Regions from separate parts of the Lysinibacillus sp. NPDC093688 genome, predicted to be linked through region 1. Evidence: riboswitches for the same ligand, from Rfam matches in the RefSeq annotation. Region 1 holds a riboswitch; each other region holds the start of a gene.

Region 1 (5,061 bases):
GAATTTTTATAAAGAGCACTTACAATACCTAGAGGAATACTAATACAAATAATACATACAAATGCAGCTAGAGCTAATTCAAAAGTTGCCGGTAGTTTTTCTACTATTTCTTGGGCAACGGGTAATTTACTCACAAATGATGTGCCAAAATCGAAGTGCAACACACCTTTTAGCCATATAAAATATTGAATAGACAAAGGTTGATCAGTGCCCAATTCCGATCGTAGCGCTTGTATTGCTTCTGCTGTCGGGGTAACTCCTGACAGTCTAAGTATGACCTCCGCTGGCTCTACTGGAACAAAACGAATAAATAAAAAGGTCATTATGGAGACCCCTAGTAAAACAAATGGTAATGTAATCACTCGTTTTAGACAAAAAAGCCAAGTTGATTCGTACATTTCTTTTATCACTTCCCTAGTCTTCATAGTGCAAAAAGAGAGGAGTCATAGTAGACCCACTCTCTTTTTATTCTCTTACTTTAAATCCATTTGAGCATAAGGGATATCGTATTCAGATGCACGGGGATTAAAATCTTTCATATATTTATGGTAAATAACGTTATTCGTTTCATATGAAATTGGATAGAATAATGCTTGGTCATGGAACATTGTTAAAATATCTTTATACAATTGCACACGTTCAGCTTCATCTGTACCAATTAATAATTGATGTATTTTGCCATCAATTTGCGCTGCGTTATCTAGGCCTAATTTCGCTTCATAAACGCCATTTGCATTCGGTGTTGCTGATTCGTTTGCAAAGCTGTGTGGGTCTGTTGGCGGGCCATTTGTGCGCCAAAAATTAATATCTACTTGATTATCCATTAATTTTTGGAGCCCTACCATTACATCAGCGCCTTCAAGGTTTAATTGAACGCCTATTTTTGCTAATTCCCCTTGCATTATTTCTGCCATTGGTTTTTGGATAGCATCTGTTGCAATATAGATTAAATCTAATTTAAGAGGTTGCCCATTTTTGGAACGGATTTTATCACCATTTTTTAATGCCCAACCTGCTTCATCTAATAATTGCTCGGCTTTTTCTGCATTAAAAAGTATTGGTTTTAACTCAATATTGGCATATGGAATAGCATCCCAAAACAGTGTATTGGCAACTTTTTCTGTACCATGGGTAATACTTTCAACCATTTGTTTTTTGTTAACTGCGTATTGAATAGCCTGACGTACTTTTAATTCTGCTAAAGGACCAGATTGTGTATTAAAAAGTAAAGCACGTGTAGATAAAGGTTCAGATACAGCCGTTTTGTATTGACCGCTGTCTTTTAAGAAAGTGTAGTTATCTAAGCTAATAATGCCTCGACCATAAATTAAGTCTAATTCTTCATTTTCGAATGCCAGTGAAATAGATTCTGAATCTGGAATAATTTTCACTTTTACTTTGTCTACCAGTGGCTTTTCACCCCAATAATGTTCGTTGCGGCTAAAAAGTGCATATTGATCTTTTTTGTATTCGGTTAATACCCATGGACCAGTTCCAATCGGAGCTTTAATACCTTTATTAGTTGTATCTCCCTCAGGGAATCCATTATCCCCTAAAAAGCGAAATGGTCGAACAAAAGCCAATTCATTTAATACGGGGTAATAAGGTGCATCTAACTGTAAACGAATTGTATAGTCGTCTTCTTTCACAACTTCTACAATATGATTCACCATCCCCATCCAGGAGTGTGTATCACGATCTGCTAAAACTGCATTAAAATTACGAATAACATTATCTGCATTAAAGGCTGTCCCATCAGAGTATTTTACATCTTGTCTAAGATGAAATATGTAAGCTGTTTTATCGTCAGAAATTTCCCAGCTCTCCGCTAATTTAGGCGATATTGTCCCATCATCGTTATATTCTACCAATGATTCATATACCATTGCTTGCGCAGTCATTTGGTTTGGTAAATAGGTATGAGGATTTAAAGGCCCTATATCTAGCGGCCAGCCAACTGTTATCATTTTTCCTTCGTTATTATTTTTGTTAGAAGTTTTACTTCCATTACCTTCACTCGAGCTTGAACAGCCTGCTAAAATCGTTAACATCAGTATTAGAATGAAAGGTAATAATTTTTTAAAAAATATCATTATGATTGCTCCTGTCTATTCTTGGGTGTTAGAAAATTGAAATATATATGTTTCTCCACCAAACTTCTAACTTGAAACTTAAAGTATCGCTTTATTTGCACCTCACTTTGATATAAATTACTAAGATTAGAAAAAATGCATAAAAAAAATCCTTATTCCACGTGAATAAGGATAGAAAAACTCATTTTTAAAAGCCTTCCATCCATCTCCCTATCTTTCGTAGATCTACAATGAATCTTACTACAAGCAGGCATTCTGGCTTATGAATCTTCATTTTGCTTCACCTTCCCAAGTACTTACTCAGTGGTATTTGAAACAAAACTCCTCATTTACAGCTGCGGGACAGCATGGGATTTACACCCATTTTCCTTTAAATTAAGTGAAAAAATTTTTTCACTCAAACTTGTAATGAACCATATTAAATTAGTATTAAACATAACACGCTTCAAAGATACACGTCAATTTTATTTTCTGAATATAATAAAGTTTTGAGATTTCTAAAGAAAAAAAAGCCACCACACACTAGTGAGATGGCTACACTTCTATTGTTGATGTTTTTTTAACATTGATTCTGTAAAAATCTGAGATTGTCCCTTTGGAATACTTAGTGTTTGCCACTGTGAACCTTTTACTTGCTTAGCGATGTATACGATTTGACCGACATGTTGTGAATAATGAGCCATTTGTCTTTCAATCGCATCTATCACGGAATGCTGTTCTCCCCTTATCGTTACAAACCCTTGTAAATCAGCTTCCGTTAATTTTTGTAATGCATCTAAAAATACTTGCCAGCCCTTTTCCCATACTGCCATAACCTCTTCTTTTGTCTGAAGGCTATCCGTAAATTCATCATCACGATTTCTCGTTGCCTTCTCACCATCTGTCGTTAAAAAATCGGTCCAGCGTGAAATCATATTCCCACTAACATGCTTCACAATCACTGCGATACTGTTTGAATCTTCATTATACGCCCAGTGCAATTGGTCCTCTTCCAGTTGGTCGAGTGTTTTATCGCCTAGCTCTTTGACATTTTTAAATCTTTTTTGGACAACATTTAAATACGTTTGCGCTATCGTCATTGTTGAACCCCCCATCCCCTTTTCTACTATTTTAATATAAACAGAATACGAAGTGCCATTTAGTAGTACGCGATTCGAAATAAATGATCTGTATGTAGCTCCATTAGTTGCTCTAAATATTCTGTATCAGACAAAATCTTTCCCTCCTTCTACACTATAAACGAGGCTACAATTATAAAAGATTATATTTCAACAAAAAAAACCGTCTCTTCATTAATCGAGACGGTTTCCTTCTATCCATTATAAATTTTCATCAATATATGTTTCTATATCTGACGCAATCGTGTCAATAGGGACATCCTCTGGATTCTCTGCATATCCTGAATACATTTTTACAATTACACCATTTTTATCGACTAAGAAAAATTGATTTCCATGGACGACTTGGTCGCTGTTAGGATCATTTCTGACGATTATTTTTGTTGATTTTACAGCGAACTGCTCGATATATTTTTGTGAATAACCAGTAAGTAGATTCCATTTTGATTTATCTGGAACATTATATTTTTTCAAATAATCAGCTAATACTTCTGGTTTATCAACGTCAGGATCAACTGAAAACGCAACAATATTATAATCTTCCACACCTTTTTTCTTCAGCTTCTCTTGAACTTGCGTCATATTAAAAGACATTGGTGGACAAATTGAAGTACAATTCGTGAAAATATACATACCAATCCATGGTTTTCCTTTTAAACTCTCTAAAGAAACTTTGTCTCCACGTTGATTGACATGTTCAAAATCTGGTAATTCCAAGCTATAATCTGCTTTAAATTTTGAATTTCCACACGCACTAAGCACAGCTGCAAATGCAAAAAGTAGAACAAGTCCAATTATTTTATTTCTCATCTTTAACACGCTCCCTACTTACACTATCCCCATCCTATCGTACGATGTAAATATTGACAAGGACACTCAAGTGACAGCTTTCGTACATCTTTGTGAAATCGATTTCACTTTAAGGAAACAAGTGCATCATGAATTGCATCTAATTTCACTTCTACTCGGTGCAGTAAATAAAACGACACTAAGATAGGAAAACCGATATCCGATATCATGTTTAACCATTGTTCCATGTTGGTCCCTCCTCCGCTGCTAGATGAATAAGTCTAATATTGCTGAAAATGGTCCTTGCAGTACTCTGCAAAGACCATTTCTTGGTTATTCGACCTCTAAATCAAATTCTGTTACTTGACGATCAACGATGCGAGCCCCACTCATCCCAACCAGAGCGCCAGCTTGTCCATCAAAAACGTTTTTAGCGATGATCGTTTGCATGACCTTTTGAATTTCTTCCGCTGTTACCTTTGGCTTCGGTGCATCTATCGTAAATGATGCTGTTTTCCCTGCTGCTGTTTCAAATTGCAGCTCTAAAACTTGTGTCATACCTTTCCCCCCCTTAGGATAAATCTGTCGTTTCTTGTTTTACAATGCTGTCTAGTGCGTGTGAAGATAGACTTGCAATGGCATTTGCTACAGCTACTAAATCCTCTGCCGTATGCGAGCTGTTCAAATTGCGGTACGTTTTTGTTGTGAACAGGGGCTCGTTTTGAGCATTCTGTCCAGCGACATACTTTAAGCGCACTGTAGCACCTACGAAATTGACTTTTGCCATGGAGGTCACCTCCTTTCTTACACAATATATACAGACTTATTGCTAAAAAAGGGACATTTAGGATGAATTATTTTATGTAAGCTTTTATAATAGAGTGAGAGAAGGCAAAGAGGTGAACGATTTGTTAAATGGTTGGTTTTTATGGTTTATCCTATTTTGGGTAGTTGTACTCATTTCATTAATGGCGATTGGCGGATTTTTCATGTTCCGCAAATTTTTAAAGGCATTACCGAAACAGGACGGTAAATCTGATTTAGATTGGCAAGAGTATTAT
Region 2 (5,061 bases), on a different contig from region 1:
CTTTTTCATCCAAGCGGAGCAGTTATCCACTTTACCCGATCACTTTTCCTCCCAGGCGGAGCAGTTATCCACTTTACCCGATCACTTTTCCATCTAGCGGAGCAGTTATCCACTTTACCCGATCACTTTTCCTTCCAAACGGACCAGTTATCCACCTTTCCCGATCACTTTTCCTCCCAGGTGGAGCAGTTATCCACTTTACCCGATCACTTTTCCTTCCAGCGGAGCAGTTATCCACTTTACCCGATCACTTTTCCTTCCAGCGGAGCAGTTATCCACCTTTCCCGATCACTTTTCCTCCCAGAGTAGGTCTCCTTCTTACCCATCAAAAAAGCTGCCCTTGATAAAGGACAGCTCGAAAATACTATTTTTCAATAATAATTATTTAAATAACTCAGGGTATACTGCTTTTGCGATTAACTCAACAGCTTCGCCAATACGCGGACCTGGGCGATTTGAAATATCAGTATCTATAGAATAAACCGCTTTATTTTGAATGGCCGTGATTGAATTCCATCCATCACGAGAAAGAATTTCTTCCGCTGAGTTTTTCACATAGCTTACTGTTGTTAAAATGACTTCTGGATTTTTCGCAATGACATCTTCCTCAGATACCGGTGCCCAGCTTTTAAGGTCAGCAAAAACGTTGTTAACATTTGCAGCATTTAAAATCTCTTGTTGGAATGTACCAGAACCAGCTGTATAGATATCTGGCTTTGGACTAATTTCTAAGTAGACATTTTTGGGTTTTTTCACATCTTTAACTTTCGCTTGGACATCTGCAATTTTAGCTTTAATATCTTCATTTAACTTTTCGCCTTTATCTTCAATTCCCATAACCGTTGCGACTTGTTCGATATCCCCATAAACATCATCAAATGATTTAGCTGATTGAATGGCAAACACTTTAATACCCGCATCCTCAAGGCCTTTTAATGCATTTAAATTTTCTTCATCTTTGCCTCCAGTTGTATAGGCAATAACGACATCTGGCTTTAGGGCTAAAATACGCTCACTATTGAATGTTGTAGAATTAGAGACGCGCTCAATTTTTTGTGCTTCTTCTGGATACGTATCAAATTCTGTTGCACCAACGATTTTATCGCCTACGCCTAGAGCAAATAAAATTTCTGTATTACTAGGTTGTAATGAAACAATAGTTTTAGGTACTGCATTAAACGCTACTTCTACGCCACGGTCATCCTTAACTTTATAGCTAGTTTTCTCAACTTGTTGAGCTTCCTTAGAAACAGTTCCTTCATTTGTATCTTCTTTCGTGCCACAGCCAACTAATACGAGTGCCAGCATCAACACAGAAAGCCATTGCAGCTTAAACATTTTCTTCATTTCATTGATTCTCCTTTTTCTTTTTCATCGGGTATGACTTACTAATAAACGGTATTTCAGCAATACCAGCATGCTGATTCATATAGACAGCCATTACAAAAAACACATTGGCTAGCAATCCTAAATAATCAAAGAGAATAGCTGGTACTTCGCGTTCTTCAGACACTTTGTGCAAAACACGATATGATTTTTTCGCCTCACTACGGCATAAATGTAATGTAGTAGCCGCCTCTATTCCTTGAGGTAATACAAAGTTTTGTATTTCATCCTTAACATGGCTAACATAGAAATCATAGCGATCACTTAGCCAAGTCAAATCATCTTCGGTTACCGCTAATTTACCTCGGACTGAGCCATTTACATGGTATGCCATTGGCAAAATGGCTAGCAAATCATCTGCTACTACCTCTACCGTTTCTTTTTTCACCGCCGCCAATGCTACACCAATATGCGTTGTTAGGCTATCTGTTCGAATTTCAAAATCTACTGTCGATGCCTTTTCACGCATAAATGGATAACAAGAATAACGTGCATCTTTTTTCAAATCTAAGTCCCCGCTTTCCTTCATGAAAAATTCTTACCTTATTAACACCCGGCTTACATTAGGTGAATTATAAGTGCACATAAAAAAAACGTTGTTCCCACTCCTAAGGAAACAACGAAAAATAACATAAATATTGTCGCATAGATACGACATAGCCTATGTATTTGCCGCATATCCTCCTAGCTTCCGAAGAGTTATCTATACGTTCAAACAAAGGTCGGTCTCCTGGCTTGCACAGTTCACTACGTTCATAAAGAACCTTCCCATCGGATAATTCGACAGTGGTATATCTTTATAATTCCTGTACTTACAGTTGCGGAAACAGCTTCGGTTTTTCACCGAATTCCCGATTATGCTATAGTTCAGCACCTTTATTCTGCAAGAATTATTCACTTGTAATGCAGTTTAACATAGATTGATAGGAAAAAATAGCTGTGGAATTTAGAATAAACAAATTACGATGGATAAGAATCATGCAGGTATTACCTTATGCACGCGGATATATTCACTGCCCCCACGGGTATTCATCCTGCTCGTGCAGATACTTGTTATGCTTCATGGAGTAAAACATTTTATTTTTTCATACGTTATAAAAAAATTAGCTATTTCAAAACTTTTACCGGATGGCATTCTTATATTTCTTTTTGGATTTAATATCTTCTTCTTCCTCAATTAAACGTTGTGCAATCTCTAGTAGTTTTGGGTCATTTGTTGCATCGAATAGCTTTTTAAAGGAAACTATAATATCATAGCGTATTAATGTCGGGTGTTTTTCGTCTAAGCATGTTTGATACCTTTTAGCCAAATATGATACGACTAAATCTCTTTGTACTTGCCCTGCTAAGCCTATTTTCCAAATTGCCTGTAAAGTATGCCTCACAGTGACTGTTTCTTCATCATACGTTACTGCCCAAATCTTTAAGAAGTCCTCTAATACTCTTTCTTCAGGATCACTTTTTGCTGCCAATGCGCATAAAAATTGTGCAGCACTTGCACGCACATGACCATTTTTGTATGTAAGAGTCTGAACAAGTTGTTCCCAAACTGAATATGTCCAATCAACTGGCTCCTGCATAATTTTCATTAATTCTTCGTATGATTTGTATTGAATATCACGGTCACGCTCTGTTAAATTACTAAAAAGTTGCAAAATCTCTTTTTCCATGATTCATCCCTACCTTTATTGTTTCAGAACGAAAAAAAATAATGCACTTGTAAGTGTTTTCTCATTTCCCATCATTCGTTACTTCGCTACTACAAAATAAAAGTCTCAAATAATTATAATTTCAAAGTAAGATCCCTACTTGTATATGTCAAAATTATCAGAAACGAGGTTCAATATGCAAGGAATACTTTCTTTTAGCTATATGAAGACATATTTTACTCGTTAGAGGTGTCACACTTATCAGCCTTTGCTTTAATTCAAGTAAAATACGCATTAATGATGACAATCATTCTATGAATAAGTGATGTTATTTCTTTTCTCGGCTCCATCTTCATTTTTGTAACTGGTCCTATAGTAGTAAATATATCTACTTATGTAAATTTATTCTTCACAGAAGTTATTTTACTCATTATTGATCGAGTAGTCGAGCCTAAATTAATGGATAACCATATCTGTTTGCCTGCTAGGTTTACTCGTAGGTTTTTAACTATATTTTAAATAGTTGATTTTTACGGGATAACCTCCAATACCGTCAAATAATAAAAAAGGTTATCCTTGTAATTTCTTTTACAAAGATAACCTTTTCGCTATTTAAATCGTCTATATTTTAGTACGGCTTTTTAAATACGACCGAAGCCTACTAAATATTGATTCCACCAATCAAGTGATTCAATGACAACACCTTTATTTTGAGCATCAATCATCGTGTTGTTTCCTAAGTAAATACCTACATGCGCTATACCCGAACCATAGCTGAAGAATACTAGGTCACCTACACGTGCTTCACTTGCTGAAATACGTTGTGTTGCTAAATATTGTTGTGATGCTGTACGTGGTAAAGATACGCCTGCTTGTTGGTAAGACCATTGCACAAGACCTGAACAGTCAAATCCTGTCGATGGGTTACTACCGCCCCAAACATAGCTACGACCTAGGAATTGTTTCGCAGTTGAAATAGCATCACCTGAAGATGCAGTGCCTGACCCTGAACCAACAACGACTTTTTGTTCTGATTTTTCATTGTTAGCTTTGCTACTATTGCTAGCATCGCTATTATCATTATCGTTACTGTTATTATTGTTGTTTGTTGCTTGTACAACTGGAGTAGCTGCTTGAAGTGCACGTAAACGAGCTGCCTCTTCCTCTGCTGCTTTACGTTCTGCTTCTAAACGCTCTTCTTCTTGTTTCGTTGCAATTTGTGCCTTTAATGCAAGAGATTTTGCTTCATTTTCAGCTTTTTTAACTTCCATTTCGCTTTCCTTCTCTTGAAGCTCTTGGAATTGCTTTTGAAGCTCTTTTTGTTTTTCATCTAATGTTGCTTTTTGTTTCTCTAAGTTAGCCTTATCTGCTTCTTGTTGATCTACTAATTCTTGGTCAGCATCCATTAATGTTTTTACCGCTACGACACGGTCCATTAAATCTGCAAAGCTTTTTGATTCAAGAACAGCGTTTAAATAAATACCTACAGTATTATCTTGAGCTTGGTATGCAGCCATACGGTCACTTAAAATCACTGAACGTTGCTCAATACGTTTTTTAGTATCGACAATATTTGCATCCACTTCTTTAATGTCTGCCTGTACTTTGTTAAATACTTTTACTTTTTCATCGATCTCTTGTTGTAGTTTCTTTAATTCTTCTTGTAGCTTTTTAACCTCTGTATCTATTTTAGCTTTTTTATCCATCATTTGTTGAGATGTTTCTTCTGCGTGTACTTCAGTTGGTTGTACTGTATTAAATAATAAGCCGCCAGCTAGTGCTAGTGCTAGCACCATCGACTTACGCCATTTATTGCGCTTACCCACGTTATTCTTTCCCTTCACTAGTCAATTTCGTTCGTAGAATTTTACTGTCATCATTGGAACGATTTCTTTTATGTAATCTTATATTTTATTAGCCTTTTAAAGTTTAGCACTATTAGCATAACTTTTATACTATTTCGCGCCTTTTTAATGGTTTAGTAAAACTCGAAACATTCTTGTAATATTCATGTAAATTCTAATAA
Region 3 (5,061 bases), on a different contig from region 1:
CAGGCTGGGCCGCATGTGCTGTTCGACCAACCGGCTTGGCACCAATAAAAACATCAAATTTACTTTTACGATAAACAATGCCAATATCATCAAATACCGCTCGATAACACGCCATTCCACAGCCATTAAAGCCAATATTTAATGTTTTCGGTAACGACATGCCACCAAGCTTTTCTTGAATCTCTTCCGCATATGGAATCGAATCGGTTTTTTCTCCGTAACAGAAATCACAAGCCTTTAACGACAGTACGTCACCAATTGGTGTTAGTAAAAAGCCCACTTCACGAAGCTTTGCTGTAATTACCTCAGGCTCAGCCGTTGGAATTTTCAAATGAATTTGATGGTCAGGTGTATACTCCATCGTTCCTTCCTCACCAACTACCTCAGCTAATGTCATCATTTGTTGAGGAGTAAAAAACTTATTGGCTACCCCTGGACTAACAGCTAATTCAAAAATGGATTCGATTTTTTGTTGAACAAGCTTAGGTGAACTCTTCACAGCGCTCGTTCCCTTCACCATTGCCAGAGCTGCTGTTGCCAATTCAAGTGATGATTTTTTAAGCTTTGGTTCTGGTGTTATAGCTAAACTGGGTTTTATACGATTCGCATTGGGATCTGTCGCAAAATCATTCCGCGCTGCCCCTGTTTCCTGATTCATGGCCCATGGTTCATTTTCTTCCTTCAGTCGTTGATGTGGTCGTAACGGCTGTTTTTCTTCACCAAGTGTATATTTGCGCTGATAACCACGTGGTGTGATCATTTTATTGTCGTAGAAAAATGTTGTTGAATTCCCGATAATAACGGTTGTTAACATGCCGATATCATGTTCGAGCATTTCTGCTAAAGTCGTCATCGTAATTTCCTGACGATCACGATACGCGCTTTTCACAAGACCAACCGGTGTATCTGGCGAACGATATTCTAATAATATTCGTTGTGCCTCTACGATTTGTCTCGTACGACGTCCACTTTTTGGGTTATAAAGCGCAATCACAAAATCCGCCATTGCTGCGGCTTCTACTCGCTTTTCAATTAAATTCCAAGGAGTTAAATGGTCACTTAAACTAATGGTACAGGCGTCATGCATAATTGGAGCACCTAGTAAACTTGCACACGAATTAATAGCAGAAATACCTGGAACAATTTCTACCTCGATACCAGTGGCTTCTGTCCAGCCAAGCTCTATTAATACCTCATACACTAATCCGGCCATTCCATAAACACCGGCATCACCGCTGGAAATAACCGATACGATACTTCCTGCCTCTGCTTGACGTACCGCTTCCTGTGCACGTGAAACTTCCTCTGTCATACCAGTGCTAATAATCGACTTTGCACTAACTAAATCCTGAATAAGCTCAACATAGGTTTTATAACCAATGATCATATGACTTTGTTGTAGTGCCTCTACAGCACGAGTCGTAATATGTTTAAAGTCTCCAGGGCCAAAGCCAACTACGAAAATCTTCCCTTTTTGCGCCATTTTGTTACCCCTCTTTCACCTTTTCAATACCTTTAATGGCTGTTGTTTGTGCTGTACGTTGTAACGAACCTTCACGTAAAGTAAAGACATGTTCATTTAGTAACGATTCATGATTTAAATCTTGTACAAGTGCTCTCCCATGCTCCGTTGTCGGAACACGGTACCAATTCCCCTGAGGATAAGCAATGACAACACAAGCATCCTTACACCTGCCGTTACAGCGAGTTCTTGTCGTATGTATTTCCTTATCAAGTGCCAGTAACTGTATTTCATCACGAATTGCCTGAGTAATGTCCTCAGCATCTTTTTTCATACAGCTACTACCATTGCATATAAAAAGATGTGTTTTCATCCCCTCTAAATTCCAAGTTGTCATAAATTTTCTCCCTTCATTTGCTTTTAGGAAAAAGAAAAACCTTTACTCTAGACGAAGAGTAAAGGTTTGTAGAAGCCCAAAAAAACGAATATAGATATGTACTCGCTTTCGCTTCAACTTCTCCCTCCGAAAAGTTTGCATGCATCATCACATAAGCAGGTTTCCTGACTTAAGCTTCCTTTTACTTTCGCGCCTTCCTAGTTTTCACTAGTGGCATCCGCGATTTCATCAGCTATTACAGTAGCGGGGGCTGTATCGGACTCTCACCGATTTCCCTATTATCTTGAAAATATTCAAGCACTTATGGATGTTTTATATGAATTTGTCGTTTTTTTATAAAATTAAAAACTGTTTCTATCATAGCTTATTTTTTTAAAATTTCAATATTTCTTTCTTAATTTGTGACATTTTCATTAATTTTTTAAAGAAAAATATGACATTTCTATTCTATTTATCTAAATTTTCGACATAAACACTCAATTAAAAATTTTTTCATAAAAAGTATAGCATATATATGGAAAATCATGTTACACTTTGTCGTGAAATCTCACAACTTCATCTTTTTTCGGTGCGAATTGTTCATCATTTCGCTTAAAAGGGAAGCCGGTTCAAGTCCGGCGCGGTCCCGCCACTGTACTAGGGAGTTTTATAGATAATGTCACTGTCCAAAGGATGGGAAGGCCTATAAAACGTTGAACTAAAGCCAGGAGACCTGCCGAAAAATATGTGATCGTTTCAACCTACGAGGATGGGTGTGCGGCTTAGCAGATTAGAATTTTATTTGCATTTTTTAGCTATGCACTTTTCCAATACCGGAAAAGTGTTTTTTTTCGCATACTAATTCGAAAAATTTTAATGTGAGGAGGAGAGATTTTTGAAATTCTCAGGTTGGAAGCTTAGTTATTTCTTATTGGCATTTTTATTCGTGCCAGATCGTGCATTTGCGATGCATATTATGGAGGGCTTTTTGCCAATCGAATGGGCGATTTTTTGGTGGGTCGTATCAATTCCTTTTATTATTTTAGGATTACGTTCTATTCGTAAAACCATTGATGAAAATCCTGAAACAAAAATGATATTAGGACTATCGGGTGCCTTTGCCTTTGTGCTATCAGCCTTAAAAATCCCTTCTGTAACGGGTAGTTGTTCGCATCCGACAGGGGTTGGACTTGGGACAGTTCTTTTTGGACCATTAGCGATGAGTGTTATCGGGACAATCGTATTATTATTCCAATCTTTACTTTTAGCACATGGTGGGCTTACAACATTAGGGGCAAACACCTTTTCCATGGCCATTATGGGCCCTATTATCGCTTACTATGTATTTAAAGGCTCACAAAAAATGGGACTGTCGTTTTCAGTAGCAGTCTTTTTAGCAGCAATGCTTGGTGACTTAGGTACATATATTGTCACTTCTGTACAATTAGCTCTTGCCTTCCCTTCTGAGGTCGGAGGCTTTATGGCTTCATTCACAAAGTTTTCTAGTATTTTTGCATTAACACAAATTCCTCTTGCTGTTAGTGAAGGCATTTTAACAGTGATTGTTATGAACTTCTTGAAAAAATACAATGTGAGTGAATTAAAAGCTTTACGTGTTTTCTCAGCAAAGGAGGCTCACTAACATGAAAAAAAATTTATTGCTCTTAGCAATTGTTGTGTTGTTAGCAATCATTCCCCTCTTCATTCAAAAAGGCGCAGATTTTGAAGGTGCTGATGGTGAAGCGGAGGCAGCAATCGGTGAAATAGATGCTAACTACGAGCCATGGTTTGAAAGCTTATGGGAGCCACCAAGTGGTGAAATAGAAAGTTTATTATTCGCACTACAAGCTGCTATTGGAGCCGGATTTATCGGCTATTTCATCGGCTTAATGCGTGGTAAACATAAAGAAGGTTAAGAGATGTTACTTATTGATAAGTATGCTTATATGAATAAACTAGCGTCTGTTCATCCGCTAGAAAAAATGACGCTATCCCTTGGTCTGCTTCTACTGTCGCTTATCATGAGAGATGAACGAATTTCACTCATTACATTTATTGTGATGAGTGCTTTTATCATTTCAGGTGCAAAAATCCCTGCTAAATATTACGCAAAATTACTATTGCTACCCGGATTTTTTTTATTATCGAGCCTAGCATCCATTTTAATTTCTATAGCGCCAGCAACAAGCACGCTACCTCCAACTATTTGGTCATTTTCTCTTTATCATTGGACAATATTTGTTGGCAGTGCGAGCTTACTGACAGCGCAACAGCTTTTTTTCATCGTCCTTGGCAGCATTAGCTGTTTGTATTTTTTAATTCTCACGACATCAGTACAATCTATTTGTTACGTCTTGCGACAATGGCGACTGCCCACTTTATTTGTTGAGCTACTAGAACTAACGTATCGTTTTATTTTTATCTTTTTAGACAGTATGCAAAAAATTCATCTTGCTCAGCAGGCACGTCTAGGATACAGCTCCCCTATGCAGTGGCTTCGCTCGGTCTCAATGCTGATTGCTGCTTTATTTGTCGAGATGTTCCAACGAAGTCGTGAGCTAACCAATGCGATGGAAGCACGTGGTGGCGAAACGGTCTATTGGCAGGAGAAGGTTAGCTATAACACGAAAAACTGGCTAGGTATTGCTGCAATTTTTATACTCCTCATCATTTATGGAGGTTTTTTCTCATGACAGACTTATACTTTGAATTAACACATTTATCTTACGCGTATGCAGACGGAACGCATGCTTTAACAGACATTACACTTCAGATTCCAAAAGGAAAAAAAATTGCTTTACTTGGTCATAATGGAGCTGGAAAATCAACGTTATTCCAGCATTTAAATGGAATTTTGAAGCCTACAGCTGGAAGTATAACCTTTCAAGGCACAGCACTTAACTACAGTAGAAAAGCATTAAAAGACTTACGTCAACAGGTTGGTATTGTTTTTCAAGATGCAGACAACCAGCTTTTTTCTGGCACTGTTAAGCAAGATATTGCATTTGGACCTATGAATCTTGGCTGGACAACTGAAAAAATGGAAGAGAATATTGCGTGGGCTGTCGCTCAAACGGAAGTTGAAGCATTGCTTGATAAGCCGATCCATTTTTTAAGCGTTGGGCAAAAAAAACGTGTCGCAATGGCAGGAGTACTTGCAATGGAACCTTCCGTTTTATTATTAGATGAACCAACAGCTGGATTAGATAATTATTATAGTGCA
Region 4 (5,061 bases), on a different contig from region 1:
AGAAATATATTCCTTGTAATACTTTTCTTTTTGCTCTGGAGTTAATTGGAGAGGAGTTGCTTTAATATCTGATAACTTATTATTTTCATCAGTCGAAAGTTTTGAAGGTTCTGCATTTTCTATTTTTTCATTTACACACCCTGTTAAAAAGAAGGTTACCAGTATAGCTCTTGCAAACATATAATTTTTCAAAACCTTCACCTCACAAAAAGCTAATTAAATGACAGAATAATTAGTCGCTTTATAGAATTATAACATATTTACAAATATTGGGATGAGAAAAGTGGGAAGTAACTTTATGTTTATACAATAAGCTGCTTTGAGTTGATTATTAGATGGTAAATGTATAACAGAAGAGATTGATTATACAATTACCGATACGATAAGGTCTAAACCGTTTTACATACATTATAACCGATCTGTTAAAGTCTGGGTTATTTTAGAATTTATGTTAATATATTTATAGAACCTCGCTAAAAATTTGAATGCCGTTTTGTGATGAGTAAAGAAGGGTGGGAAACTAAATGGGGATAAATTTTAATAGCTTTCTTAGAGAAGAATTGTCAGTAATTGATATTCAGGTAGCTAAGGAACATGGTGAGATCACATCAAAAGAATTAACTATGTATTATTTACACAGAATTGCTAAGTATGATCAAGATGGTCAGAGAATTAATTCTATGCTTGAAATTAATCCTGAAGCGATATTTATTGCTGAAGCATTAGATGAGGAAAGAGTGACAAAAGGGGTTAGAGGACCTCTACACGGAATTCCGGTTGTTTTAAAAGACAATATCGAAACGAAAGATTTTATGCATACTAGTGCAGGCGTAATAGCGTTAGAAAACTATTTAGCTGAGCAGGATGCATATCTAGTAAAAAAACTCCGTGAAGCGGGGGCTGTTATTTTAGGGAAAGCAAATATGACTGAATTAGCGAACGGTATGTCGAGTACGATGTGGGCGGGGTATAGTTCTCGAGGTGGGCAAACACTTAATCCTTATGGAGATCCAGAACTTTATGTTGGAGGATCCAGCTCGGGGTCGGCGGTAGCAGTGGCATCGAATTTTGCTGTTCTATCAATTGGAACGGAGACAGATGCCTCGATTTTAAGTCCTGCTATTACAAATTCAGTAGTCGGCATAAAACCGACTGTTGGGCTCATTAGTCGACAGGGCATTATTCCGTTTACATACTCTCAAGACACAGCAGGGCCAATGGCAAGAACGGTTACAGATGCAGCTATTTTATTGGGCGTATTAACGGATGTAGATCAAGACGACGTTGCTACATATAAAAGCGAAGGAAGGATACATCAAGATTACTCAATCTTTTTAGAAGCTACAGGATTAAAGGGTGCTAGAATCGGTGTTTATACGAATGCCTCCAAAACTTATTATGAGTCAGAGGAATATGACGAAACCCTTTTTAATAAGGCAATTCAGGTTTTAAGAGAGCAAGGAGCCATTATTTTTGAAGACATCGATATTCCTTCTTTCCATAGGGACTGGAAATGGGCAGTACCGCAATATGAATTTAAGCATAGTTTAAATAATTTCCTTGTAAATCTACCTTCTCACATTCCTGTACATTCTATTTCTGAGTTAATTCAATTTAATAAACTATCGGAAGAAAAGTCGTTAAAATATGGGCAGGATAAATTGGAATCGAGAGAGAAATTACCGAACACGTTAAGAGATTCTGAATACTTAAATGCCAAATTAGAGGATTTGTATTTTTCTCAAGAACAAGGAATCGATTATACATTAAAAAAATATGACTTAGATGCGATTATGTTTCCATCATATATAGGCTCGACAATTAGCGCGAAAGCTGGATATCCGTCTATTGCCGTCCCAGCAGGGTATATGAAAAATGGCAGACCGTTTGGCATAACTTTCGCAGGGACTGCATTTAGTGAAGATGTTTTAATAAAACTTGCATTTTCATATGAACAAGCAAGTAATTTACGAAAAGCTCCTGAGTTGTCATAAGATCCCAGACTCAATTGACTTTGAAAATACAGTACTTTACAATTAATAGTAAGGGAATTGGTATTTTCCAGTTTCTTAACAACTGAATAGCGTGGAGTAATAGGTGTAAATTGCGTGCAATTTACTTAAAAGGGAAGTTGGTGCAAATCCAACACTGTCCCGCAACTGTAAATGTGAGCGACTTTTCATATACCACTGTTTAACGACGGGAAGGGGAAAGGTAGCGATGATCATGAGTCAGGATACCTGCCTATTATGAGTACACACCATAACCCTACGAGGAATAGGAGGTGGCATGTTGACAAAACAGAATGCTCTGTTCGTCACTGTACGTCAAACGCCCAAAATAAAAGAAGGTAATCGCTTTCAAGGCAGTTCTTTTATTCTTGGGTATAATTTGACATTATGTGATGAATGAAAAAGATAGAATGAAGGATTTCCTCTAATTGTAGGAGATCCTTTTTTTATGCGAAAGAAGACTTCCGTTTTGGAAAATATGTACGAAAAGAGGATGGAATTATGACGAATATTCATGAATGTACAGCACAGGAATCGCAATATGTAGAAATGAAAATTTGTAAGCAGCCACGCACTGAGGTTGCCAAGAAAGCTACCACAAGAATGGTTGTAGAATCACTTGTCGATCAATTAATAGCTAGCAATCTTATTAGTAATGAACGATTGTTTGATAAAATTTTATATAACAAAGATATTATTTGGATTCAAAATGAAAGTTTTAATGGCCACCTTTTTGCAAAGGCGACTATTACAGATCAACTAAAAACAAAAACAAATGATTTTATGATGTATATGCCGACAAATCCAATTGTGTACGAGGTGAATGGAGAGCAGTATCATTTAATTACACGCATTGATTCGACTCGTGCAAAACCAAATATAGAGCGACTTTCCCATGCTCCTAAGCCAATACTAAGTGCTGCTCGGGTGAATGATTTATTGTGCTCGATAGTGATGCGTTTTTATGAAGTATATTTAGACGATTTATCACGAGTAGCTCATAAAAATAAACAACTGATTAATTTTGTAGAGCGAGAGTATCATCAATTTTTAAAAGCGGTGAAGGAACTAAATGATTATCATTTAAACTGGCACCCACGTGGTAACGGTCATGAACTATTGCTCGAACTGATTGATAATTTACAACTTTTGAAAAGTAGACCTGGCAAGGTTTTAATGGATTTCTCTCATTCCCATAGCTACGTTGTTGTGGAACCTTCATACCGCATTTTCAAACAGGCACGGAAAATGATACAAGCTTTGTGAATTAAATATGCGCGGAGTGAAGATGAATACCCGCGATAGCAGGGGAAATATCCGCGGAAGGCAGGCAAATACCCGCGATAGCAGAGGAAATACCCGCGGAATGAAAGCAAATACCCGCGGAAGGCAAGAATACCCGCGGAAGGAAAGCAAATACCCGCGCGAGGCAAAGATACCCGCGGAAGAAAGGTAAATACCCACGATAGCAGAGGAAATACCCACGGAATGAAAGCAATACCCGCGCGAGGCAAGAATACCCGCGGAAGGCAGGCAAATACCCGCGATAGCAGAGGAAATACCCGCGGAAGGAAAGCAAATACCCGCGCGAGACAAGAATACCCGCGGAAGAAAGGCAAATACCCGCGATAGCAGAGGAAATACCCGCGGAAGGAAAGCAAATACCCGCGGAAGGCAAGAATACCCGCGGAAGAAAGGTAAATACCCGCGCGAGACAAGATAATACCCACGAAACATGAAAAACAGGACATTGATCTAACAAATCATGTCCTGTTTTTAAAAATTTAGTCAATACAATGCATCGCTGCTTGTGCCTCGTGCCATGGAACGGAGTAGCCCTTGCCTTTTGCGCAAAAAATACTAGAGGATGAATATTCAGGATCGGCGTTCTTATCGTAGCCAATTTGCTCAATAATGTCTTCTGTATTGTGACACGCATCGTAGCCATCAAATTGTAGTGAGAGTACGCCCTTTCCATTGGTGTAGGCGGCAAAGGTTGTACTGTAGTTCATAAATGTTGAGACAGGGGCGCGACCGGTTACAATCGCATCATGTTCAGTTATGATGGGCGCGTCAAATGTACCGGCAGCTTGCTGAATGTCGGTCATCATGCGACCTATAAAATCACTAGAGGCCTTAAGCTTAAAGCGGTAATATGGCTCTAGTAATACATTTTCTGCTTGTTCCAGCCCTTGCCGCAATGCACGGAATGTTGCTTCACGGAAGTCGCCCCCTTCAGTATGTTTAATATGTGCGCGACCCGTTAAGAGCGTGAAGCGAATATCTGTCACGGGGAAACCGGTTAACAGCCCATGATGATCGCGCTCGAATAAATGTTTTTCAATGAGTCGTTGATGTCCAACTGATAAATCATCCGCGTGGCATGCGTTGACAAATGTATTGCCGGTACCGCGTGTATTTGGCTCCATCAATAAATGGACTTCTGCGTAATGTTTTAATGGCTCAAAATGACCATAGCCTGTCACAGTTGTGGCGATCGTTTCCATATACAAAATCTGTGGTTCGCTAAATGAAATGTCTAGCGAGAAGCGCGTATGAAGCACTTCGATAAGCACCTCGAGTTGGATGACACCCATAATATGTACATGAATTTCTTGAAATTTTTCATGCCATAGCACACGTAATGATGGTTCTTCTGCTTCAAGTGTGCGGAAAACTTTTAAAACTTCCTTTATATGCTGATCACCTTCATAGTGTACTTTTGCCTGTAAAGTCGGTACTAGCTCATAGGGCTGAGGATTACTTGAATAACCGATGATATCGCCAATGTTTGCTTGACTAATCCCTTTAACTGCGAAAATCTCCCCAGCCTTAACCTGTTGAGATGTTTCAAAACGGCTGCCATTGTATTGTCGAATCTCAGTTACTTTTTCAGTAACGTCTCCAAATGAAAGTTCATCACGGACATGTAACGTTCCTTGTAAAGCCTTGATAAAAGTTAAGCGTTGATGTCCATCATGACGAATTTTAAACACCTCACCTTGAAACGGAGCATTGTAATTAAAATGTGTTTCTGTAAGGAGGGGGA

What was found. Region 1 has a riboswitch for cobalamin ahead of nikA (nickel ABC transporter substrate-binding protein). Riboswitches for the same ligand answer to the same signal wherever they lie in the genome.
Region 2: it holds a riboswitch for cobalamin, as region 1 does, so the genes downstream of both, ACQKN2_RS04580 (hypothetical protein) here and nikA (nickel ABC transporter substrate-binding protein) in region 1, are expected to answer to the same signal.
Region 3: it holds a riboswitch for cobalamin, as region 1 does, so the genes downstream of both, ACQKN2_RS22385 (energy-coupling factor ABC transporter permease) here and nikA (nickel ABC transporter substrate-binding protein) in region 1, are expected to answer to the same signal.
Region 4: it holds a riboswitch for cobalamin, as region 1 does, so the genes downstream of both, ACQKN2_RS09820 (hypothetical protein) here and nikA (nickel ABC transporter substrate-binding protein) in region 1, are expected to answer to the same signal.

What each region holds. Positions count from the first base shown of each region.
Region 1 covers NZ_JBNNUX010000001.1:104,659-109,719, reverse strand. Annotated here, with positions in the region: gene nikB (nickel ABC transporter permease) at 1-398, opposite strand, end outside; gene nikA (nickel ABC transporter substrate-binding protein) at 474-2,093, opposite strand; cobalamin riboswitch at 2,322-2,515, opposite strand; gene ACQKN2_RS00520 (DUF1572 family protein) at 2,636-3,172, opposite strand; gene ACQKN2_RS00515 (SCO family protein) at 3,413-4,021, opposite strand; gene ACQKN2_RS00510 (YvrJ family protein) at 4,126-4,248, opposite strand; gene ACQKN2_RS00505 (DUF2922 domain-containing protein) at 4,334-4,558, opposite strand; gene ACQKN2_RS00500 (DUF1659 domain-containing protein) at 4,572-4,787, opposite strand; gene ACQKN2_RS00495 (DUF2621 domain-containing protein) at 4,909-5,061, shown strand, end outside.
Region 2 covers NZ_JBNNUX010000003.1:171,411-176,471, reverse strand. Annotated here, with positions in the region: gene ACQKN2_RS04585 (ABC transporter substrate-binding protein) at 382-1,347, opposite strand; gene ACQKN2_RS04580 (hypothetical protein) at 1,349-1,891, opposite strand; cobalamin riboswitch at 2,090-2,279, opposite strand; gene ACQKN2_RS04575 (hypothetical protein) at 2,508-3,056, opposite strand; gene ACQKN2_RS04570 (NlpC/P60 family protein) at 3,677-4,879, opposite strand.
Region 3 covers NZ_JBNNUX010000045.1:15,243-20,303, forward strand. Annotated here, with positions in the region: gene cobJ (precorrin-3B C(17)-methyltransferase) at 1-1,483, opposite strand, end outside; gene ACQKN2_RS22380 ((2Fe-2S) ferredoxin domain-containing protein) at 1,488-1,859, opposite strand; cobalamin riboswitch at 1,996-2,179, opposite strand; cobalamin riboswitch at 2,409-2,593, shown strand; gene ACQKN2_RS22385 (energy-coupling factor ABC transporter permease) at 2,734-3,480, shown strand; gene ACQKN2_RS22390 (energy-coupling factor ABC transporter substrate-binding protein) at 3,482-3,754, shown strand; gene cbiQ (cobalt ECF transporter T component CbiQ) at 3,758-4,531, shown strand; gene ACQKN2_RS22400 (energy-coupling factor ABC transporter ATP-binding protein) at 4,528-5,061, shown strand, end outside.
Region 4 covers NZ_JBNNUX010000009.1:92,348-97,408, reverse strand. Annotated here, with positions in the region: gene ACQKN2_RS09830 (hypothetical protein) at 1-201, opposite strand, end outside; gene ACQKN2_RS09825 (amidase family protein) at 525-1,994, shown strand; cobalamin riboswitch at 2,079-2,262, shown strand; gene ACQKN2_RS09820 (hypothetical protein) at 2,514-3,278, shown strand; gene ACQKN2_RS09815 (GTP-binding protein) at 3,797-5,061, opposite strand, start outside.